Regions from separate parts of the Anoxynatronum sibiricum genome, predicted to be linked through region 1. Evidence: riboswitches for the same ligand, from Rfam matches in the RefSeq annotation. Region 1 holds a riboswitch; each other region holds the start of a gene.
The links. Region 1 has a riboswitch for cyclic di-GMP ahead of AAIG11_RS12055 (hypothetical protein). Riboswitches for the same ligand answer to the same signal wherever they lie in the genome.

Region 1 (8,184 bases):
ATGAGCAGGGAGATATGGCCCTGGCTCTTTCAGATATGCGTATTTTGGACCGGCTGAAAGTGGACCATCTGAAAACCTGCGAACCGTTGCTGGAAAAAGCCGCTGTCATTGTGGCAGATGCCGGGCTGACAACCGAAACCATGGCATGGCTGGTGGGTCGGTGGCCTGAAAAACGCATTTATCTTGATCCCGTCTCCATCGGAAAATGCCGACGGATGGAAATGCTCACAGGCCAGTTCCATTGTATCAAAATGAATCGCCTGGAAGCGGGATACCTGGCAGGGATGACCATCAGCGGCAAGACTGATTTGGAAGAAGCATCCCGCCGCCTGCTGAACAAAGGTGTGAAAAAGTTGTTCATTACCCTGGGAGAGCAGGGGGTGTATTATGCTGATGAAGCACTGCAGGGCATGACACCCGCTATTCCCCTGCAGCCGGTAAATGCCACAGGTGCAGGGGATGCCTTTACGGCCGCCGTGGTTTATGGTGACCTTCAGGGCTGGTCCATGGCAGCCACTGCAAGATTTGCAGTGCGGGCGTCGGCAGTGGCCCTTTTAAGCAGGCACACCGTCAGCGAAGACATGTCTGTGGAGACAGTCAACGCCCTTAAAGACAAGCTGACAACGAAGGCCACATAAAGCAGCAGCCGATTGCATGAGGGGGAATTCAACTTCATGCAAGCCGGTGTGAAGGTAAAAAAATCCATGAAAGGCAGCTGACGCAACAGCTGTTTTCAGGAACGATCAAAGGAGATTGATGAAAATGGAATCGAATCAGCTATTAAAAGATCGGCTGGTCATTGCACCGGAAGTGAAAGAAGCGCTTCAGCAGGGCAAACCGGTGGTGGCTCTGGAGTCCACCATTATCACCCATGGCATGTCTTATCCCGAAAACATTGAAAGTGCGCAGACTTCTGAAACGATGATCCGTCAGGAAGGTGCTACGCCGGCCACCATCGCCGTTATTGGTGGAAAAATTCGTGTGGGACTGAACGCAGATGAACTGACCTATATGGGGAAAAACAGCAGTATTCGAAAAGTGAGCCGCCGGGACTTGCCCATGATTGTGGCCAAAGAACTGGATGGTGCCACCACTGTGGCCACCACCATGATCGGTGCCAGTCTGGCAGGCATTCGGGTATTTGCCACGGGGGGTATTGGCGGGGTTCACCGGGGAGCCTCGGAAACCTTTGATGTTTCTGCAGATCTGATGGAGCTGGCACAAACCCCGGTGGCAGTGGTTTGCGCCGGTGCCAAGTCAATCCTGGATATCGGACTCACCCTTGAAGTGCTGGAAACTCACGGTGTGCCGGTGGTTGGCTATCAAACCCAAGCATTTCCAGGATTTTATGTGCGGGACAGCGGCTATGGAGTGGACGACTGTGTCGAGGATGTGAAGGAAATCGCCCGGGCCATGCAGCTGAAATGGCGGTTGGGCTTAAAGGGTGGGATGGTGGTGGCCAACCCCATTCCAGAAGCATATGAAATGGATCCGGTGCTCATCGGCAAGAGTATCGACGAAGCAGTTGAAGCTGCTGAGGCACAGGGTGTTCGGGGAAAAGAAATCACGCCTTTCATTCTCGCCTGGCTGCACAGGGCAACTGAAGGTAAAAGTCTGGCAGCAAACAAGCAGCTGGTGTATCATAATGCCCGGGTGGCGGCTCACCTGGCAGCGGCCTATGCGTCACTGGAGACGCAGGCTGCCGAATAAAGCAACCAGTATGCAGAGAGCCCATTAAAATGAGCGGAAATTCACAATTGTTGGACGAAAACCTTTACAAAAGGAACAAACCCATGGTATAATGTTGACATAAGATAGGACTCCGGCACCAATTATAAAAAGTTGGAGTTGAGTTCAATAGTCTGAAAATGGCAAAACCGTCCGAAAGGCGGTGACGCAAAGCCACGAGTCTACGTTCCCAGCCAATGAACCAGGGGAGGGGAATATGATCGTCGGGTTGCCTGGGACTGGTGGCAGTGCCACCAATGATATGAGTCACATCCGGCGACCCGTTTTCACTACGGGTCGCTTTTTGCACATCTCCAGGGAAAACCTTTGCATATACTTCATTGACAGATGCTGGTTCTGATACCATCAAAGATGAGATAAGGAGAACTGGATCATGGGAACACGGATATTGAAAACAGCTGCGTGTGATGAGAATATGTGCTTAGCCGAACACTTGATGAACCCTTTTGGCGTGGTGATTGTGCCGGCAGGAACGCATCTGACACCGGGATTAAAAATAACACTGGCAGCAATGGGGATTGACAGAATTCCCGTTCGCGAAATGGACAGCAGGGAGAGCTCATGGAGGAGGAACAATGCATGAAAAAAGAACGGATTCCCATTGACAAATGTGACGGCAGCATGGTTTTATCAGAAGATCTTTATAATGATGTGGGTTTACTCTTATTAACCAAAGGCACCCGGTTAACCCAGGACAAAGTTTCAGTGCTGGTACGTCGGGGGGTTACCTGCGTGCCGGTGGAAGTGGAACAACTTGAATCGATGCAAATCGGGGCACAATGACTCGGGCTGAGGCTGTTTTCTGCAAAAATAACCACATTGCGTCAAAAGCACCTTAAAAAAAAGAATGAAAGAATCGTCAGGATTAACCGTTTTCGGATTATTCCTGTTTTTTTTGCCTTTTTCCTTGCAATACAAACGTTTTCAGGGCAATATTGAAATGAAAACGTTTTCTTCTATTGAAATATCATGTGAAGATGTGTATAATTTTAAACAAGAATCTTTCGAATATTTCGCAACGGTGGTGAAGCAAATGAACTCCTATCCAAAAGAGACGGTCTACTTCATTTCTTACGCCAAACTGCCGGGCGAAATTCCGGCGGCAACCATGCATCGTGTGGTGGGGATTGGACTCATTATCCACCAGGAAACCGGTGAAATTCTGGATGTTTCCTGCACGCTGCTCACCCGGGAAGCCCGAGAGTTTCTGAAAGCAGTGCTGCAGGGCCATAATGTCCACGAAGAGGAATCAGAGGCCATTGTGGAGCTGATACGAAGCCGTTACCATGGGTTGGCTCAAAAAGCTGTCTGTGTGGCCGTCAAAGGCTCCATTGAGCGGTACTTTCAGTGGAAAAACTCCGGGCAGTCCACAGAACCGGTATTAAACGACAAAGAATCCTGAAATAAGAACTGAATAAGATCGCCTGATCTGCTGCTTTACTGACATCCATGATGATCACCCCATCATGGAAAAGTGAGTGAAATCCAGTAATACAGGATCTGGTTTACGCTGTTGTCACCCTATTCAATGGGCAGCAGCCACCAGAACCTGTTCTGCTGGATTTTTTGTCGTCTTTATGAACCTTTTTCATGGTTAGACGAAGCATCAGAAAGGGGGAAAATGCATGAGTCAGAACAAAGCGCCAAAGAACCATGTGTTTTATCGAAACCAGAACTGGAAGTATCCCCGAATTGAACGGGGAGAAGGTGTATACCTTGTGGGTGAGGATGGCAGGCGGTACATTGATGCCTGTTCAGGATCTGCCGTCGCCAATATTGGCCACGGCAACAAAGAAGTGGCAGCCTTCGCCAAAGAACAAATGGAGCGGGTGGCCTTTACTCATCTGTCCCGGTGGACGGTGGACACCATTGAAAAATGCGCTGAAAAAGTGTGCCAATGGACGCCGGGAGATTTGAACCACGTCTATTTTGTCTCCGGCGGTTCGGAATCGACAGAAACCGCCATTAAAATGGCCCGCCAGTACTTTGTGGAGCGGGATGGTAAAGACAGTCCCAAATGGAAGGTGATCACCAAATGGAACTCCTTCCATGGCAATACCCTTGGCGCCCTTTCCATGACCGGTATTCCGGGACGCCGGCAGATTTATGAGCCCATGCTCATTGATTTTCCCAAGATCCCTCAGTTTTACCATTACCGCAATCCCTGGAATGCAGCCACCCTGGAAGAAACCAGCCGGCTGGCAGCCCAGGCGCTGGAAACAGAAATTCTGAAGCAGGGTGCGGCATCTGTTGCTGCCTTTATTACAGAACCTGTGGTGGGGTCGGCCATACCGGGAGTTCATCCTGACAAAATCTATTTTGATATGGTACGTGAGATCTGCACCAAATACGATGTGCTGCTGATTATGGATGAGGTCATGGCGGGATTTGGCCGTACGGGTAAACATTTTGCCTCCGACCACTACCAGGTGGTGCCTGACATCATCACCTGTGCCAAAGGCATGAGCTCAGGCTATACACCCATTGGAGCCGCCGTCTGCAACGAAGAAATATTTGACACCATCATGGTAAAAGGTTCCGGTAATTTTATTCACGGCCATACCTACGCCAGCAATCCCCTTTCCTGCGGCATTGCCTGGAAGGTACTGGAGATTATTGAACGGGAAGGCTACGTGGCCAATGCCGACCTTCAGGGCGCATACTTTGGGAAACGCCTCGAAGAGCTGTACCGGTATCCCATTGTGGGAGATATTCGGGGCAAAGGCCTGATGATGGGAATTGAATTTGTGAAAGAAAAAACAAGCAAAGAACCCTTCGACACTGCAGTCAATTGCAAAGGTAAGTTCACGATCAATTGCCTGGATGCGGGACTGGTTCCCTATCCTGGTGGTGGATCGGTGGATGGCAGCCGGGGAGACGATACCCTGCTGGCACCACCCATTACCATCACCAGGGAAGAGGTGGATGAATTGATGGAAGGTCTGCACACAGCCATTGCCAAAACCTGTGAGGAACTCCTCTAATGGGAGACGGTCATCAGGGAATAAGGTCAAGGGTTGATGGCCGGTCGGTTCATCATCGCCAGTCAGTCTGCGCACAAAGCACGTCAGTTGAAGCGAGTGAACCGACAATTGAAGCGAGTGAATGGAGGAGAATTCTGAATGGATAAATTGATTATCACCATTGCCCCCACAGGGAATGTGCCAACAAAAGAGCTGAATCCCACCACACCGGTGACACCGGCTGAAATAGTGGCAGATCTGAAGGTGTGCGAAGCCATGGGAGCCGCCATAGCCCACATTCATGTGAGAGACGAAGAGCAGCGACCCACCTGCGACCGGTCGATTTTCGGGGAAGTACTGGACATCATGGAGAAAGAAGGCGTCTCCCTCATTCGGCAGGTATCCACAGGAGCCAGAGGCGGTGGCAACACAGCCCAGTGGCGCAGCCAGATGCTGGACCTGAATGTGGAAATGGCCAGTCTCTCCACCGGCTCATCCAACTTTCCCAATGGGGTGAATGCCAACCCGCCGGACCTCATTGAGCATCTCATCAACAAAATGACAGCACACCATGTGAAACCGGAAATTGAGGCCTTTGATGTGGCCATGATTGATAACGCCAAGTTTTTGATGAAAAAAGGGGTTCTGAAGGCCCCGCTCCATTTCAATCTGGTGATGAATGTTCCTGGTTCCATTGCGGGAACCCCCAAAAATCTCATGCATATGATTGAAAGCCTTCCCCAGGGGTCCACCTTCAGTGTCATGGGAGTGGGAAGAGCTCAGGTGCAGATGCTGGCCCTATCCATTGCCATGGGAGGCCACGTGCGCACTGGTCTCGAAGATGTGCTGGTCATGCCGGATAAAACACCGGCCAGTAACCGGCTGTTGATGCAGCAGGTGCTGAACATCGCCAAATCCATGGGAAGAGAAATTGCCACGCCGGACGAAGCCCGACAGATACTGGGTTTGATCTGATTAACCAGGCAATCCAACGGCAGTCCATAAGATTCAACGTGGATCGAAGACTTCTGGACGGTGTTAAACAGCTGTCTGAGAAGTCATGATCATAGAAAGGCGGCTGGAAAACAAACAGTCAAGAAAATGAAAAGGGGGATTTTATGAAAAAGCGACATGTAAGTTTGTTATTGACCCTGGTATTGGTACTCAGCCTGATGTTGGCGGGTTGTGGCGGCGGTGGGGCTTCTGAGCCGGCACCCGCACCTGAAAATGGGGAAGAAGCTGCGGCTCCGGCACCAGCAGCTTCTGCAGGATCTCAGGAACTTCTCTTTGCCACCGGCGGAACAGCAGGTACCTACTACCCACTGGGCGGTGCCATTGCAGCCATGTGGAACGACAACATTGACAATGTGAACGTCACCATTCAGCCTTCCGGAGCCTCCGTGGAAAATCTGCGGCTGCTAAATACCAGGGATGCGGATATTGTGTTGGCCATGAACAACATTGCTGAAGATGCCTGGTTGGGACAGGGTTCTTTTGACGGAACCGCTGTTCAGGGATTCCGGGCTGTGGGCGTTGTCTATCCTGAAATCATTCAGGGTGTCGGCCTGGTGGAGAGCGGTGTGCTCACCATGCGCGATCAAATTGGCAAAACCGTGGCAGGCGGCCCTCCAGGAAGCGGAACCGCTGCCACCACACCCCATATTTTCGCAGCTTATGGCATTGGTGAAGGTGAAATGACTGTTGTGAACGACACCTTTGGTGATGCGGTTGATAAAATGAAAGACGGCCATGTGGATGCGGCCTGGAACGTTCTTGGCGCGCCGGCTTCAGCCATTGTTGACCTGCTGACGGTTCGGGAAGTGGCCTTCCTGGAAATCACCGGTGACGAACTGGAAGCTTTGCAGGATTCCTTCCCCCTTATTGCACCCTGGGTGATTCCCGCCGGTACTTACAGCTATCGGGGCACCGACTATCCTGACATTCACACCATCGCCCTGCAGGCAGTTCTCTACGTGCGGGATGACATGGATGAAGAAACGGTTTATAATCTGGTCAAAAACATGTACGAAGAGACAGATGCCATCACCCGTTCTCACCAGACCGGCAGCCAGATTTTGCTGGAGAATGCCCTGAACGGGATTACCACAGACTTTCATCCCGGTGCTGTACGCTACTATGAAGAGCAGGGTATGATGTAACGGGAAAACAGCTTTGATGCAGTCTGGCAGATCAGACTCTTAAGACTTTAGACTTTTCCGGGCGGCAGCACCGCCCGGAGGTCTTTTCATGAATTTCCACTTTAGTTGAGGCGAAAGGGTGTCTATGAGAAGGGACCATTGATCTCAATGAGCAACCTGAAGACATACAACGAAAGACAGCGGCAGGCAATGCAGCTGAAGCCGCGGTGGCTGCTGATTGCAGGGCTGATGTTCATCATGCTGCTGCTTCGCCTGAAGCCGGTGGCGGTGCTGCAGATTTATGAAGAAGAGCGGCAACCATCATCCATCACACGTTTGGCACAGTATCCCATTGAAAAGGGTGAAACCTTTACCATTATTTGGACTCATTCCGTCACCCGACAGCCGGTGACAGAAGTCTACCGGCTCAATGACGATCTGACCATTGGCATTGAGGAAATGCTTTTTAACGAGCATGGCCCCAACCTGCCATCCGGGCCGGAAGGCAGCACTTTGTGGGAAATCAAGAACGGCATGTTTCGAGTTTATAATTATGACATGGTCTTTGAAGCGTTACCGGTGCGCATCGGCCAAATGGTGGCCGATCATACACTGGTGATTCGTCACAAGACCATCCCCCTTCAGGAACTGTCGCGTCCGGGAGGCTTCATCACCATTCATCCGCGACAGACCAATGCATTACAGTACTTGTTTGAGGAGGGAAGACTGTGGCTGATAACGAAAATAAGCAAGGAACCCGCATAGAGGAATCCCAGACAGAAGAACCAACGGTGGAAACTCTCATTGCGGGAGGAATAGACGAAGCCAAGCAGGAAGAAATCAAGGCAAAGTTCGACCGGGAGTTTGCCTACCGCCGTCTCGCCGGCATTCTCAGCAAGATCATCACCGTGGTGGCCATCGCCTGGTCCTGTATTCAGTTGTACACAGCGGCCTTCGGAGTGTACCCCACCACCATTCAGCGGGGTCAGCACGTGGGGTTTGCCCTGTTTCTTGTATTTATTCTCTATCCCATGAGAAAAGCCATTAAGGGAAACAAGGTTCCCTGGTACGATTACATATTTGCCGCTGCGGGCGCCTATGTCGCCTTTTATCACATCCTGAACTACAGGGCGATTATTCATCGTGCAGGTGCCTATACCCAGCTGGACATCGTAGTCTCCATCGTCGCAGTGCTCTTGGTTCTTGAAGCCACCCGGCGAATCGCGGGACCAGTGCTGGTGACGGTTGCCTCTGTCTTTTTGCTCTACGCCTATCTGGGTCCCATGTTCCCCGGATTTTTATCCCACCGGGGTTACAGCATTCAACGAATTGCC
Region 2 (8,184 bases), on a different contig from region 1:
CAGCAATACAGTTTTTTGTATATGAAAGGCGTTTCCAGCTTAAGTCCACTACATGAAAGGGATTGCCCAACATTTCGTATCCAAGATCAACGATGTGTTGGAGACCTTTTCTTTCGGCTAAAGAATCCAAAAGCTTAATGGAGTAATAGCTTAAATGTTCGTCCTCTGTTGAAAAATTATTTTGACTATCGAGTGGGTTAGTAGGTTCTTCAGACACATGCTTCGCCCCCTTTATTGTTATGCAAAGACATTAATGATATCGATACCGGCGCTTTAACTGTCAAATTCAACATCGTGTGTCATTTCCTCGGCGGCGTCTCTAATCTATGTGAAGCAGCATAAATGCCTGCGATTTATGCCTTCGAAAGCCTGCTGAAAGGACTGTGGAGTGAAAAAAGTCCGGTCTCTCATTTTCCGCTTTTTTCATCAAGCGGGTGACCATGAATCGGGTGGCAGATTTTCATGGTGCTTTCCAGGTCAGCTGTCTCGTAAAGCTCCCGCAGGTCTTCTTTCATTGTTGATTGCAAGGTTTTTGGGGTATGATCCAGCATGTTTCTGGAAAAGCGGGTATGACAACGTTGTCATCCGGCATCTTGAAAGTGTTGATGGAGGGCTTGCACCAATCATTTATGGCTATCAGAGGTGACCAGGCGCACTTCCTTCAACCTTCTATTTTCTCAGGACTGGAATCTGCGCCAATTTGCTCCTTGAACTGGATCAGCAGCCTGTGGTTAAACGATTCCAAGAGTTTGGCTAATTCCTGTTAACGTCCATCACCAGTAAAAGGTGTGTGCAAATGCCCTTAAGTTAGGTAGTTTTGAACTGAGCCGCGAATCATCCTCCTCGGTGTGGTATTTGCTTGTCACTTATACTCCAGCTGGAGATATGAGTTGTTGGCTCGCCATCTTTTGACACCATTATACGGACTTAATCCTCCATTGTACAGACTAAATCTTCGACGGATTATGAATTGTATGAAAATACAATTAATAGTCCGTTTTTTCGTGCTGATACACAAAGACGCAAGATACTCAATTATATATGATCATTATAACAACACACATTCATTGACAACTGGTAGCCAGAGTAGTTTAGCAGGGTCATAAAGCTTGCAGATCTGTTCCGGGACTGGAAATGAAAAGCACAAATATTTACTAAAAAATTATTGAGGAGGAAAAAAATGAGCAAAAAATTTCTTTTCGTTTTAGCTACAGTAGTCACAGTATTTATCTCGATCTTTTGCATCATCTGGGCTGCAGTATTCGGCTTTGATCCCGCTAATCCTCAAAACATGTCTCCACTGTTTAATTTGCTGTGGTGTGCATTTGCGGGACTTGGATTGGTTGTTGCTCAGCAAGGAAGCTTTAAGACGTTGCCCAATATGCTTTGCAGTGCAGCTGTTGGACCGTTGTATGGAATGATTTTCTTTGGACTGCTTGGTGTTTTAATGAGTAATGGTGTCAGCGCTTTGGTTGCGTTCGGTATATGTGCATTGGCGGTGACATACCTACTTGCACTCCTTCATGTAGTTGTTCTAGAGAAAACATACTTTAATGCAGTGGCAATGACACTTGGAACTTATGGCATCTGGTTTGCTTTAAAAGATCCTGGTGACCCTACTAACTATAACTGGTTGTATGGGGCTGTTTTCTTTCTGATTGGCACAGCTTATGGCACAATCTTTGTTCCTATAACAGTATTTGTTATGAGTAAAATCTCTAAGCCAGATGAAATTAGTATTGAAGCAGCTGAATAATGCGTGTCTTTTATGTCCACAATAACATGATGTAGAAAAAGGAGGAAAACAAAATGGCAGCTAATTCGTTCGTTTGTTGGCCTAAAAGGGTTGTTTCTGGAGCAGGATCATTAAAAGAACTCGGCGAAATCATTAAAGAAATGAAGAAAACCAGAGCTCTTGTCATTACAGATAATGTCATGAAAGAATTTCCTGTAGTAAAGGATACGATGATTGACTTAAAGAAACAGGGCTTGGTTGTTAGTATGTTTTCTGAAATTGGACCTAATCCCACCGAAGAAATGGTTCATAATGCTGTAGCCGTTATGAAAGAGGAAAATCCGGAAGTTATCGTGTGTATTGGTGGAGGAAGCCCAATTGATACAGGTAAAGCAGCAAATGTTGTTTACACTCATGGCGGGACAGTGAATGACTATGATATAGCCATTGGTGGAATAATGAAAATAACTCCTAAGTTGCTGCCATTAATTGCCATTCCCACAACATCAGGAAGCGGTACGGAAGTAACTTATGTTGGTGTTATCACAGACACCAAGAAACAAACGAAATTTGGCGTGTTAAGTCCTTTGCTAATACCGGATGTGGCAATAATTGACCCTGAGTTAACAGTTTCAATGCCGGCAAATCTTACAGCATTCACAGGAATTGATGCATTGACACATTGCATTGAGGCGTATACTTCAATTGTAGAGTTTCCTCCGGCCGATGCTTTAGCGCTACATGGAGTGAGAATGATTAGTAGGACATTGAGAACAGCAGTTAATGAGCCACATAATTTAAAAGCCAGAGAAGAGATGGCAACGGCTTCTATGATGGCTGGAACATCATTTAGTCTTAATGGATTAGGCGCTTGTCATGCCTTGGCACATCAGCTAAGCGCTTTCTTTGGAACGCCCCACGGTTTAGCTAATGCAGTACTGCTGCCTCTAATAATGAAATTCAATATGCCTGTACGTTTACAGAAATTTGCTGATATTGCGCAAGCTATGGGAGCTGATATCAATAACATGCCAGTCGAAGAGGCAGCTCAAAAAGCCCTTGAGTTGGTTGAAAAGCTATGTGAAGATGTTGGTGTTCCAAAACATCTGGATGATGTTCATATGACGAAAGACATGATACCTGATCTTGTTGAAAGAGCACTTGGTGACGGTGTGATAAATACCAATGCCAGACCTGCAGCCTACGAAGATGTTGAAAAAATATTCTTAGATTTTTTTAACCTATAAATGAATGGTTGAACTATTAAAAAATAATCAAGTGAAAGGGATGAGTTGAATGAAAGAGTGCAAAATGTTTATTGGCGGTAAGTGGGTTCCCTCTATATCAGGAGAGACATTTGACGATATAAACCCATTTAACAATGAAGTGTATGCAAAAGTTCCAAAAGCAGGTGTTCAAGATGTTGATGTCGTCATGGGTGCAGCTTTCGAAGCTCGCAAAGCATGGGCAGCCACACCAGCTGCAGAACGAGCGAAGATATTGTTAAAAGCTGCACGCATTATGGAAGAGAGCCAGATGGATATTGCAGAGGTGTTGATTAATGAAGGTGGAAGTTCTTTTGGGAAAGCAATGTTCGAGATTTCGCAAACAGTAGATTTGCTTAATACAGCGGCCGGAGATGCTAAAAGTGTGAAAGGTGAAACATACCATACTGATCCAACGTCATTGTCCATGAGCTTTAGAAAGCCAAGAGGAACCATTGTATGTATTTCTCCATGGAATTTCCCGCTGATTTTGTCTATGTATAAAGTGGCATACGGTCTTGCAACAGGTAATACTGTTGTCTTAAAGCCTGCTAGCGAAACTCCGGTGATAGGTTTGAAAATAGCAGAGGTTTTCGAAAAAGCAGATATTCCTGCAGGTGTACTTAACGTCATTACAGGGCCGGGAAGCGTTTTAGGTGATGCACTTATTGACGATAAGCGTTGTTCCTTTGTTGCCATTACCGGTGAAACCAAAACAGGAAAGCATGTGGCTCAAAGAGCTGCATCCAATTTGAAGGAATACTATCTTGAAATGGGCGGCAAGAACCCGCTTGTTGTTCTTGCTGATGCAGATATTGATTATGCTGTTAAAGTTGCGGCATTCAGTGCCTATCTTCACCAGGGAGAGATCTGTATGTCGGCAGACCGTCTCATTGTGGAGAAGCCTGTTGTGGAAGAGTTTACCAAGAAACTGGTTGAACTGGCTTCTTCATTAACAGTTGGAGACCCAAATGTCCCATCAACATTTATTGGGCCAATCATTAGTGACAAACAAGTAAATATCATTAATGATCAAGTTCAGGATGCTTTGGCAAAAGGAGCAAAACTTCTCACAGGCGGCACATACGAAGGACGACTGTTTAAACCTACGCTTCTTGCAAATATTACAAAGGATATGAAGATATACTATGACGAAACATTTGGTCCTGTTGCTTCAATTATCCCTGTAAATGATGTGCAGGAAGCCTTGGAAGTCGCAAATGATACTCAATATGGGCTTTCCGCAGGCCTGATTACCAATGATTATGAAAAAGCGTTGTTCCTTGCTGAAAACATTGATGCAGGTATGGTTCATGTAAATGGCAGCTCTGTGGACGCAGATGCAGCATGTCCATTTGGTGGAACGAAAGAAAGTGGTCAGGGCAGAGAAGGCGGTGCATACTCGATACAAGAGCTCACAGAAGTAAAGTGGGTTACAATGGCAAAACGCAAAAAACAATATCCTATTTAACTATAACTAAAACATACGCAGATATTCCAGACTGAAGGCAAAGTCATCAAAACCACATAACAGGATGAAAAAAGGGAAATTTCTTTGAGAATCATAAAGGAATTTCTCTTTTTATGTCGTAGGATACAGATAAATCAATGGATAGAAGGTTTAAGGGAGGATATCTGAACAAGCATGAATCACCGCTTAACGCGGCACATTCGCCAGCAATCTGGCAAGTTGAGCAAGAAAAAGATGAACCTCAGGGGTTGCAGACGAAAAAATGACAAACGTCCTAAATGTTGAAAACAGAAGGAAAATTCAGGCATTTTATACAAAACACTGTTTAGATTCATGGGAGAGAGGTATCATTAAATTAAAGATAATGATAATTAATATCAAAACAAGGCAAACCATTCGAAAGGATGGGACGCAAAGTCAAGAGTCTAACACACCGGTATTCAGGTGTCACGATCGTCCGGCTGCCAAGATAATTTTTGGCAGTTTTTTTATTTTCAAAAAAGGCTGATGTCAAGGGGGTCGATATAAAGGTGAAAAATCGAAGAAGTGACTCAGGGGTTCTGGTGACTGAAAACCATTGAGAGAAGAGTGATCACATCTTTGTGACCTGCGAGAGGAGTGAGTCGTATGAGAAGCAGACAAAAAATCAGAAAAAAAGGCATAAGGCAATTATTCGTTTGGATCGTCGTTATACTGGTAGCCTTTTATGGATTTATTCCCAGTATGGGCGTGGGTTTTGTATTTGCTGATTCGGTGCCCGAGGAAGCGGTGGCAGAAGAATCAAATGAAGCAGCTGGCGATGAGAGCAATGCGCAGGACAATGAAGATAATGAAGCATCTGCGGAAGAACCGGACAATTCCGGCGAATCGACAGAAGCAGATGAATCTGATGTCGATGATGACACCATTCAGGAAGAATCATCAGTGGATGAAAAAGAAGCAGTTAATGAAGAACTCGCTGATGAAGGAACTGACAATGATGGTGCAAGCGAAGAAACACATGAAGAAGCAAACGAAGAAGAAACTGCCGATCATGACACTGGGGAAGAATCCACAGATGAAACCACTGGTGATAACGGAGTAGAACAGGAAGAAGAGGAAGAGCTTGAAAATGTCGATGAAGTTCCTGTTCCCTTGGGCGGTGTACAGCAAGTGATCATGGAAGAAGTTCGTGTTGAGCTCCACAGTCCTCACAGAAATGCAGCCAGCACTGAATTTGAGAATGACTCTGATTGTGGTGGGCTGACAGATCCGGTTGTATGGCATTTCGTGGCCAATCAGCTTCAGGGGGATGAAGGACCCCTAATGCTGGAAGCAACTTTTCAGAATGCCGGCACCAAAATGGTTGTTGGACAGTCTGTTGGAAACGGTAAAGTACAACACTTCTTTGTGGGCACACCGGAACACGACGTGCTGGTGGACGCATTTCTGGTAGTCCCAGCAGGCAGCAGTGGTGCCAAACTGGTACTCAGCCATGTTTGCCTTGAAAATGACATTGAACCCGATTGTATCATGGTTCCCCTGGATGCCGTCATCTACATCGATAGCATTCAGCTTAACCAGCCTTACAGCAATCAGTATTTTACAGTGACATGGCTGGACAACAATCGTGTGGAAATCACCGTCAATGAGGGTTACTGCATTGGGTTCCATCTTACCAGTTACCAGTACCCGCCTGGAACCGACGTGCAACACAATGGTGAACCTTATGAAGTGCAAAGCTGGTTCGATGATGATCACCATTTATTTGAAGGACCTGAAACCATTATTTTAGAGGTGGAAACCCCTCGCGACTGCGAACCTGTTCAAATCGATCTTTACACCTATCGACTGGTGGAAGGCGAATGGGAACCGGGTTTGGTGGAAATACCGCCGCATCATGGCGAAGCCTTTGAAAGCACGCAGCGCCTCCACAGTGCACGGGTAGTGTTGCCTGAAACACCCTGCGAAGAGGAACCGCCGACAGTGACTGTTGAAAAGCGAGTGATCGATGAAAATGACAATGTCGTTGAAAGTGATGAACAGGTATTTGAGTTTGAAGTCAGACTGACAGAAATGGATATGGTATCCATTCTTGAAGAAGTGCAAGATGAAGAAGAGTTTCCAAAATCATTTGATGACCTGAGCCAACTCAATGATGTCATGGTGGAAGGATTGGATTTTGGAGCATATATCCTTGAAGAAATAAATGTACCTGATGGTTACCAGCTGGTGGGATACCAGATTGGTGAAAGCATCTGGCTGCTTGGAGAAGATGACGGTGTTGATGAGGGAATCATCTTCTTTATCAATCCAGGGATGGAAAACATGACGATTATTATCATCAATCGATTGATTCCGGAAGACCCGGAAGATCCGGAAGACCCGGAAGATCCGGAAGACCCGGAAGACCCCGTTGATGACCCTGATGACCCGGCAGACCCGGAAGACCCGGAAGACCCGGAAGACCCGGAAGATCCGGAAGACCCGGAAGACCCGGAAGACCCGGAAGACCCGGAAGACCCGGAAGACCCGGAAGACCCGGAAGACCCCGCTGATGACCCTGATGACCCGGCAGATGATCCTGACGAGCCAGTGGTTGTTCTGACAGAAACAGTGACAATTGACGATCCTGCGATTCCTTTGGCAGCCCCGGTAGTTCCCCAGTCCGATCCTGACGAAGTGATTGTACTGGATGAAGTGATTCCCCTTGGAGTCCCGGTGCTTCCACAGACTGGCGAAGGGAATCCAGCCTACTACTATATTGCAGGTATATTGCTGGCGGCAGTAGGTTTTCTTTTCCGAAAAAATGCAGAAGTGTAGCAGCATTGCAGTTTGTATGGAGAAAAGATGTAAATGATATGTGAATGGCCGGAAAAGATAGACAAAAGAGAGAATGGGTATACAATAAAGGAGAGATGCAACTGATCTCTCCTTTTTCGTCGCAAGGTGGAAAAGCTGATTTGGCAGTACTTGAAGAGTCATTAATGCCACGCATAGCGTGAATCGAATGTTTCAAATCGGGGAGGGGTGACCATGCGCAAGTTTTCCACTATTTTGATCGTCGCCGGACTGATGATCGCGCTTTATCCGGCAGTCAATCGTTATATTGAACAGCGGGAAGAAGCCAGACTGATGGCTGAGCTGGAGGAACAACTGACTCAGCTGGAGCTGGAACGGGAAACGGTGGAAGCATATCAGGGACTGCAGGAGATGTTCACGGCTTATGAAGAGGAAGTACAGGGCTATGAAGCATCGCCGGAGGAAATAAGACCAGCGGAAGAAGGCGCGTTGCTGGGTAGTTTGGAAATTCCAGCAATTGATGCAAAGATGCCGGTGGTACAGGGTGCCAGTGACCATAATCTTAAAACAGCAGCGGCATTGCTGGACGGCACTTCACCCATTGGCAGTATTGGCAATGCTGCCATTGCAGCCCACCGAAGCCATACCTACGGGCGTTTCTTCAATCGGCTGAACGAGGTGAAACTGGGTGATACCATTCATATCACAACACCTGAAGAAACATATGTGTACCGCGTTTATGAAATTAAAGTGGTGGAGCCCACAGACTTGTCGGTATTAAACCGGAACAGCCGGGATAAGGTGGTCACGCTGATTACCTGCGACCCCATCTATGTGGCATCTCATCGGCTGATTATACACGGTGTCATGGTGGAGTCTGAAGAGGAAGCAAATGAACAAACAACAGCAACAGCAGGCTCTTGAGCCTGCTG
Region 3 (8,184 bases), on a different contig from region 1:
TGCGGGCAACCGCGGTCTTTGCGGCGGTTACAACACAAATGTTGTGAAACAAGCCTGGGAACATATGCAGGAAAAAAAAGCCACTTGTGTAGTGGCGGTGGGGCAGAAGTCCTGGGATTATTTTTCAAGGCGTGAAGTGGAAGTTCCCCGGTCTTACCTGGGTCTGGCAGAAGTGCCTGATTTCATTGACGCCCAAGAAATTCGACGGTTCTGTCTGGAAAAATACCAGGCAGAAGAAGTGGACGAAATCTACCTGGTGTACACCCACTTTGAAAGCACCATCAGTTACAAACCCAAAGTACTGAAGCTGATGCCCCTGGATGAGGAAGCGCTGGAAACCTGCTTCCATACCGATAAAAGTCTGATGGAAGAAGAACAGATGCGCCGTGAAGCAGCAGCTAAAGATGACTGGGAACTCGCCATCTATGAGCCTTCAGATGCAGAAGTGCTGGGACGGGTGGTCCCCAGCTATCTGGACAGTATGATTTACGGTGGATTGATGGAATCAGCCGTCAGTGAACAGGCAGCCCGCCGGGTGGCCATGGAAAGTGCCACCAGCAATGCGGAAGACATGATCGACAAGCTGCAGCTCCAGTATAACCGGGCCCGTCAGGCTGCGATCACACAGGAAATTGCCGAAATTGTCGGCGGTGCGGAGGCGCTGAAATAGGCGTCGCCGTACGGACAAGCAAAAGGAGGGGAAGCAATGCCGAAAGGAAACATCGGAAAACTGGTGCAGATCATTGGCCCTGTATTGGATATAAAGTTTGAAAACGAACAGCTGCCGGAACTGCTCAGCGCCATTGAAATTTATAAAGATGATGAAAAAATCATTGCCGAAGTGGCCCAGCATCTGGGCGACGACACGGTTCGGTGCGTGGCCATGAGTTCCACCGAAGGACTGGTGAGGGGAATGGACGGCACTGACACCGGCGGCCCCATCACTGTGCCAGTGGGAAGAGCCACTTTGGGCCGCATCATGAACGTGCTGGGAGAACCTGTGGATGAAAAGGGAGCGGTTGAATCAGAGCATCATTTTCCCATTCACCGGCCATCACCTGCCTTTGAAGATCAGGAAACCGCCACAGAAATTCTGGAAACAGGGATCAAAGTAGTTGATCTCATCGCCCCCTACTCCAAGGGTGGTAAAATTGGTCTCTTCGGTGGCGCCGGCGTTGGCAAAACCGTTATTATCATGGAGCTCATCAACAACATTGCCAAAGAACACGGCGGACTATCCGTGTTTGCCGGTGTGGGGGAGCGAACCCGTGAAGGCAACGACCTCTACTACGAAATGATTGAATCTGGTGTTATCGACAAAACCACCCTGGTGTATGGTCAGATGAACGAACCGCCGGGGGCCCGCATGCGGGTGGGGCTCACCGGTCTCACCATGGCCGAGTATTTCAGGGATGAAGAGGGGCAGGATGTCCTCCTTTTCATCGATAACATCTTCCGTTTCACCCAGGCAGGTTCGGAGGTATCGGCACTGTTGGGCCGTGTGCCCAGTGCCGTGGGCTACCAACCCACCCTGGCCACAGAAATGGGCGTGCTTCAGGAGCGGATCACTTCCACCAAGAAGGGCTCCATCACCTCGGTACAGGCAGTCTACGTACCGGCGGATGACCTGACAGACCCGGCACCGGCCACCACTTTTGCCCATCTGGATGCCACCACTGTTCTTTCCCGACAGATCTCCGAGCTGGGCATTTACCCAGCAGTGGATCCTCTTGATTCCACCTCCCGGATTCTTGACCCGGTGATTGTGGGCCAGGAGCACTACGATGTGGCCCGCGGCGTGGAATCGGTGCTGCAGCGTTACAAAGAACTCCAGGACATCATTGCCATTCTGGGTATGGACGAGTTGTCTGAGGAAGATAAGCTTATTGTGGCCCGCGCCCGAAAGGTGCAGCGATTCCTGTCACAACCCTTCCACGTGGCAGAGCAGTTCACCGGCATGGAAGGAAAGTATGTGCCGCTGAAAGACACCATTCGGGGCTTCAGGGAAATCCTGGACGGGCAACATGATGATCTGCCCGAATCTGCCTTCCTCTTTGTGGGCACCATTGAAGAAGCCCGGGAAAAAGCGAAAGCTGGAAAGTAGGTGACCCTGTGGCAGCGAAACTGCATCTTGAAATTGTCTCGCCAGACAGAGTGTTTCTGGACGAAGAAGTAGACATGGCAGTGGTGCGCACCGCTTCCGGTGACGTGGGGCTGATGAATGAGCACATTCCCATGGTGGCGCCGGTGGCAGTGGGACGCATCAAAATTGTTCAGGAAGGCAAAGTGAGAGAAGCCTCCTGTGCCGACGGCGTGCTGAAAATTCGTGGCGACCACGCACTGGTGATCACAGAAGCGGTGGAGTGGATTGAAGAAATCGATATCCAGCGCGCCCGAAAAGCCCGGGAACGGGCAGAGGAACGGTTGAAGGCTAAGTCGGACCAGGTGGACATCGACCGGGCCAAGGCTGCCCTCACCAAAGCACTTAACAGAATCCAACAGTACGAACATCATCAAAAGTAGAACCAGTGATAAGACTCATCAGGTGATAAGACCCATTATGCAAGCTAAGACCATCGCTTTCCGGCGGTGGTCTTTTTCTTTGGGGTCAATAGTCACACAACGTCATAGGTTCACTATTATTTTGCAGCAAAATCGACTATTTTAAAGTATTTGTTTTAATGATGAAGTGGTATAATAATAGCAAGATATCAATGATTTGAGAAATGTTAATCAATCAAAAAAGTCGGTTTACAACAAAAGCAGATACTTTTATTATTGGACACGAAGAATCCCGGCTTAAATTTGGACGCTTATGAGCCTGGAGGAGTGAGTAGCGTAACCGGCCACTTTTTTTAGTGGTCGTTTTTATTTAATTACTGTGCGTCATGGTGATGATATTTTGCAGACGAAATGATCAAAATGTCGAAGACTTCATAGCCAGGATCTTTGGTGTAAGGCACTTCACTTTCTGGTTTCGGCAGTAAAAGGCAGTAGCTACGGAAATATACAAGCTGGAGATAAGCAAGCAGGAGGCACGCTATGAAGAAGTTTAAGATAAACAAACAAAAATTAAAGCAGATCACAAGAAGGGCTTATCAAAAAGACCAACAGCAGTTGCAATCCGTGATAGATGCCATCCAGGACGGTATTCGGGTGATGGATCTGGACTTGATCATTCAACTGCAGAATGAGACTACCCGTCGGTGGAGCAAAAATCGGGAGGAAATCGGGCGACCCTGCTACCAGGTGCACTATGGCCGGCAGGAGCCCTGCAATCATTGCCATGCACTGGAAGCCATCAAAACCGGCACACTGGTTAAAAAAACAGAGTTGTTCCATGATCAGGACAACCACAATAGAACATTGCAAGTCGTTGCTTCTCCACTGCGTGACAAAGGGGGACATATTACCGGTGTGGTGGAGTACTTTCGGGATGTGACGGATTTCTTAAACCGTGAGAATGCGGTTAAGCATATGGAGTCCCGTTACGAATCAATTCTGGATGCCACCAACACAGGTGTGTGGGAATATGATGACAGAAAGAAAATGGAACGCCTCAGCGACACCTATTTCACCTATCTGGGATACGATCCGGCGGATTACACTGACGGAGAAGGTTTCACCAGCCCTTCTTTTTTCAGCGGAATTATTCACCCGGAAGACCGGGAAGGAGAAATGGAAGGATTTAATCAATACATTGCTGACGGCTCCCCTGGTATCTATGAAAACAGGTTTCGCATCCGAAAAAAAGATGGCACTTGGGTGTGGATGCTGTCCCGGGGGAAAACCCTTCGAAACAGCCAGGGAAACGCCACTCACATAACCCTGGGCACCATGACAGACATCACCAGCCAGTACCTGGCTCATCTTTACAGGGAACTGGGGTGGAAAGTACTCCAAGTTTTTAATCAAAAAATGGATCTGGACACCACCCTGCATCATGTATCGGAAACCATCCAGAAATATGCTGGCTTTGAAGTAGTGGGTATTCGTTTGAAAAAGGGGGAGGACTACCCCTTTATGGTTCGAACCGGCAGGCATAAGTTGGAAGAAGATGTGTTTAATACCCTCTTGATCCATGATGGGGATGGGGCGGTGCTCCGGGATGAACATGGCCACCCCTTCTTATCCTGTATGTGTGGTCAGGTGTTGTCCGGGAATATGCCGGCAGATCATCCCAACACGACACCCATGGGGAGCCTTTGGACCAATGAGCTGGGTGTTGTGTTCAACGAAGAGTCCTCTGAACACCTGGCTTTCAAGTTGCGAAACAGTTGCCTTAATCGACAGTATGCATCCCTGGCGCTGATTCCTTTGCGGGAAAAAGAAGACATCGTGGGACTGTTATACCTGGCAGACACCCGTTCCGGATCGCTTTCCCGGGAGATGGTGGAGCTGTTGGAGGTAGTGGCTGCAATGATTGGAGAAGCTTTAGCCCATAAGGCTCTCGGTCAGCAGCTGGTGGAAAAAGAACGGGAATCCAGCCTGCTGATTTCACAGATGCAGCTGGGACTGGCCCTCCATGAAATCATATGCGATGAACAGGGAACACCGGTGGATTATCGTTTCTTAAGTGTCAACGACAGTTATCAGCAGATCACTGGCCTGCGCCAAGAAAACCTGATTGGGCGCACCGTGCTGGAAGTGCTGCCAGACACAGAAGCCTACTGGATTCAAAAATACGGTGAAGTTGCGCTTACTGGCATATCCCGAGAGTTTGAAGCATATTCAGTTGAACTGGATAAATACTTTCAGGTGAAAGCTTACTCTCCCCAAACCAACAGGTTTGCTGTGATCATAGATGACGTGACAGAAAAAAGAAAAGCGACCTTGGAGTTAACCCGGGCAAAGGAAGAAGCAGAAGCTGCCAATAAAGCCAAAACCCAGTTTTTGGCCAATATGAGCCATGAATTAAGAACACCTCTTAATGGGCTTATGGGAATGATTCAGTTGCTGAGATCCACTGATCTTAATAAAGAACAGCAAGAGTTTGTTCATATTGCCATGGAAGGATCCCGGTCATTAGCCCGAGTGGTGGGGGATATCTTGAATTATACAAGCTTGGAAAAGAAAACACAGAAGATCATAGAAGAAACCTTCCACTTGGAAGTATTCATCGATGAAGTCATTGGCCTTCACCAAGCGGCTGCTGCACACAAGAAGCTGCATTTAAAGGCAACTGTAGCCAAGGAGCTGCCGGTACAATTGGTGGGTGACCGTTTCAAACTGAAACAAATTTTGGGAAATTTAGTGGGAAATGCGGTTAAATTTACAGATGTCGGTCTTGTTGAGATATCCGTCAGACCGGCAGAAGATGCGATGCCCTATGAACGCATCAATGTCAGATTTGATGTCAAAGACACAGGTATCGGTATTCCATCGGAAAAGATGGACTACATCTTTCAACAGTTCAGCCAAGTAGATGAATCTCACACCCGGGTCTATGGGGGTTTGGGGTTGGGTTTGGCTGTGGCTAAGGAACAGACTGCTATGCTGGGGGGAAGCTTGGCGGTTGTCAGCACTCCAGGAAAGGGAAGTACGTTTACCTTGATTTGCTGCCTTGGTTTGCCCCGAGAATCAAGAGAAGATGTGTATCCAATGGAACAGGATTGTTGTGAAGCTAAAAAGGCCACTCCCCCAACGTTCAAAATACTGGTAGTGGATGACGACTTCTCCAGCAGGCTGGTGACAAAAATGAGTTTGGAAAAGATGGGATGCAAAGTGGACACGGCCATAGATGGGCAGGCGGCCTTGGATATGGTGAAAGAGACTGAGTACCAAATGATTATGATGGATTGTCAGATGCCTGTGATGGATGGCTATGAAGCCACCAGATGGATCCGGCAGATCGAGAGAGCGCAGGGTAGAGCCACACCCATCATTGCTGTCACCGCAAAAGTATTGCCTGGAGACCGGGAGAAATGCCTGGAAGCGGGCATGGATGGATTTCTGGCCAAACCTTTTCATTTTGATGAACTAAAAGAAACATTGAGAATGTACAATCAGAAAAATTGGATAAGTCAACCCAAAGAATGATGCTAAACCCTTTTCGCTTGTCTTTCACGGGGGGGTTCGATATAATCAGAAGGTAGCCTAAGTGGCAGCCCGTTTCCCCGAAGGAAAAAGGGCCGGAAAGGAATCACATGATGCTGAAGCGTTTTCATCCCGTGAAGCCGGGAGATATCATACTGATTGTGCTGGTGGCCCTGGTGAGTCTCGGGGCTCTTTTTGCCGTGCCCCTGATGCTGGGAGAGGCGTCGGGCAATGGAAAAACCATTGTGGTGACCATGGATGGGCAGGTGATTCACCGCATCCCCATGCCAGAAACAGACGCACTGGAAATCATCGACTTTCCCATCGAAGTGAGCGGCCGTGACTTTACCGCCACCCTGGAAGTGTTGGATGGCGCGGTGCGCCTGCAGCGGCTGCCCCAGGAAATATCACCCCTGTCCATTCATGCAGACATGGGATGGATCCGGGAGCCGTACCAAATGATCATCTCACTGCCCATTCGCCTTTATATCACCATCGAGTTCGATGAAATTCCCGAAGATACACCTGAAATTGACACCCTTGTTTACTAAAAAGCTGAATTGGGAATTGTCCCCGGAGCTTTCTTCTGCTATACTGAAAGATGGCTAATCAGCATCGTCTTTGATGGTGCCGGAACCGCCAGCAATCACGTGGCGTGGAACAACCAAGGAAACAGAAGGAACAGAAATCAGAAAACAGAAGGTGGGAATACCATGTTAGGATTATCTCCGGATATTGGCATTGATCTGGGAACGGCCAGTGTGCTGGTGTTTGTCAAAGGAAAGGGAATTGTGCTTCAGGAACCCTCTGTGGTGGCCATCGATAAATACTCCAATCAGGTACTGGCCGTTGGCCGGGAAGCCCGCAGAATGCTGGGGCGCACACCAGGTAACATTGTGGCCATTCGTCCATTAAAAGATGGCGTTATTTCCGATTACGAAATCACTGAAAAAATGCTGAAATACTTTATACAGAAAACCGTTGGTAAAAAGCTTTTCTTTAAGCCAAAAATCATTGTATGTGTCCCCAGTGGGGTGACAGAAGTGGAAAAACGGGCGGTGATTGATGCCACCAACGAAGCCGGTGCCCGCACCACCTACCTTATTGAAGAGCCCATAGCCGCAGCCATTGGGGCCGGGTTGGACATCACCCAGCCAGTGGGTCACATGATTGTGGACATTGGCGGCGGCACCACCGATGTGGCGGTGATCTCCCTGGGAGGCATCGTGGTGAGCAACTCCATTAAAATTGCCGGCGATAAGTTCGACGAGGCGATTATCCGTTACATGCGCAAAACCCATAACATTATGATTGGTGAACGTACTGCTGAAGAACTGAAAATCAACATCGGCGGAGCTGTCAGCCGTACCGAGCGGGTTTCCATGCATGTGCGGGGCCGAAACCTGGTTTCTGGTCTTCCGGTGAACATTGAAATCACCAGCGAAGAAATGATGGATGCTCTGGAAGAGAACATTGCTTCCATTTCAGATGCCATCCACTCCGTGCTGGAACGCACGCCTCCTGAAATGGCTTCTGACATTGCTGATCAGGGGATCATCATGACCGGCGGCGGCGCCCTGCTCTATGGCTTGGACGAATACGTACAGGCCCGCATGGGGATTCCTGTCACTGTGGCAGAAGATGCCATCAGCTGTGTGGCCAAGGGAACGGGAAAAGCGTTGAACTCCATCCATGTGTTGGCCCAGGCCCGGGGATCCCGGCGCCATGGCGACCGCTGAAAAAGTCTTTCCCTACCGTTGCCCCTAAGCGGGTGGCAGGAAGGGTTTTTCGGAAAAAGATTAAAGATAGCCTGATGAATGCCGATAAATTCCCTGAAGGAATGTGATCGGCATTTTTCACATCTGCTCAAAGGCATTCCACTCTATGGAAATTCAGTCAAACAAATGGAAGATGCAAACGGTAGCGACACACTGCCCGAAAAGGGGGATTCCCATGTTTCGAGGACTTTATAACGCGGTTTCAACCATGAACACCTCACAAAAGCAGCTGGATGCGGCAGCCAACAACATGGCCAACGCCAACACCACGGCTTATAAGCGTGACCTGGTGATCACCGAGGCTTTTCCCGAAGTGCTCATCTCAAAACTGAACGGCACCGAAGCCAATCGACCCTACAGCAACAATACC

Region 2: it holds a riboswitch for cyclic di-GMP, as region 1 does, so the genes downstream of both, AAIG11_RS12495 (LPXTG cell wall anchor domain-containing protein) here and AAIG11_RS12055 (hypothetical protein) in region 1, are expected to answer to the same signal.
Region 3: it holds a riboswitch for cyclic di-GMP, as region 1 does, so the genes downstream of both, AAIG11_RS10195 (response regulator) here and AAIG11_RS12055 (hypothetical protein) in region 1, are expected to answer to the same signal.

Annotation. Positions count from the first base shown of each region.
Region 1 is NZ_JBCITM010000012.1:95,536-103,719, forward strand. Features, by position in the region: gene AAIG11_RS12045 (carbohydrate kinase family protein) at 1-638, shown strand, start outside; gene AAIG11_RS12050 (pseudouridine-5'-phosphate glycosidase) at 763-1,710, shown strand; cyclic di-GMP riboswitch class I at 1,861-1,965, shown strand; gene AAIG11_RS12055 (hypothetical protein) at 2,123-2,332, shown strand; gene AAIG11_RS12060 (hypothetical protein) at 2,329-2,532, shown strand; gene AAIG11_RS12065 (DUF3870 domain-containing protein) at 2,690-3,151, shown strand; gene AAIG11_RS12070 (aminotransferase family protein) at 3,375-4,733, shown strand; gene AAIG11_RS12075 (beta-keto acid cleavage family enzyme) at 4,872-5,687, shown strand; gene AAIG11_RS12080 (TAXI family TRAP transporter solute-binding subunit) at 5,831-6,871, shown strand; gene AAIG11_RS12085 (DUF1850 domain-containing protein) at 7,019-7,615, shown strand; gene AAIG11_RS12090 (TRAP transporter permease) at 7,579-8,184, shown strand, end outside.
Region 2 is NZ_JBCITM010000013.1:84,923-93,106, reverse strand. Features, by position in the region: gene AAIG11_RS12520 (PucR family transcriptional regulator) at 1-217, opposite strand, end outside; partial or broken gene AAIG11_RS12515 (hypothetical protein) at 408-569, opposite strand; gene AAIG11_RS12510 (hypothetical protein) at 1,181-1,756, shown strand; gene AAIG11_RS12505 (iron-containing alcohol dehydrogenase) at 1,810-2,982, shown strand; gene AAIG11_RS12500 (aldehyde dehydrogenase family protein) at 3,032-4,471, shown strand; cyclic di-GMP riboswitch class I at 4,848-4,940, shown strand; gene AAIG11_RS12495 (LPXTG cell wall anchor domain-containing protein) at 5,099-7,273, shown strand; gene AAIG11_RS12490 (hypothetical protein) at 7,318-7,455, shown strand; gene AAIG11_RS12485 (class D sortase) at 7,487-8,176, shown strand.
Region 3 is NZ_JBCITM010000009.1:82,880-91,063, reverse strand. Features, by position in the region: gene atpG (ATP synthase F1 subunit gamma) at 1-670, shown strand, start outside; gene atpD (F0F1 ATP synthase subunit beta) at 707-2,104, shown strand; gene atpC (ATP synthase F1 subunit epsilon) at 2,113-2,523, shown strand; cyclic di-GMP riboswitch class II at 2,772-2,857, shown strand; gene AAIG11_RS10195 (response regulator) at 3,043-6,039, shown strand; gene AAIG11_RS10190 (NusG domain II-containing protein) at 6,150-6,587, shown strand; gene mreB (rod shape-determining protein) at 6,750-7,775, shown strand; gene AAIG11_RS10180 (flagellar hook-basal body protein) at 7,990-8,184, shown strand, end outside.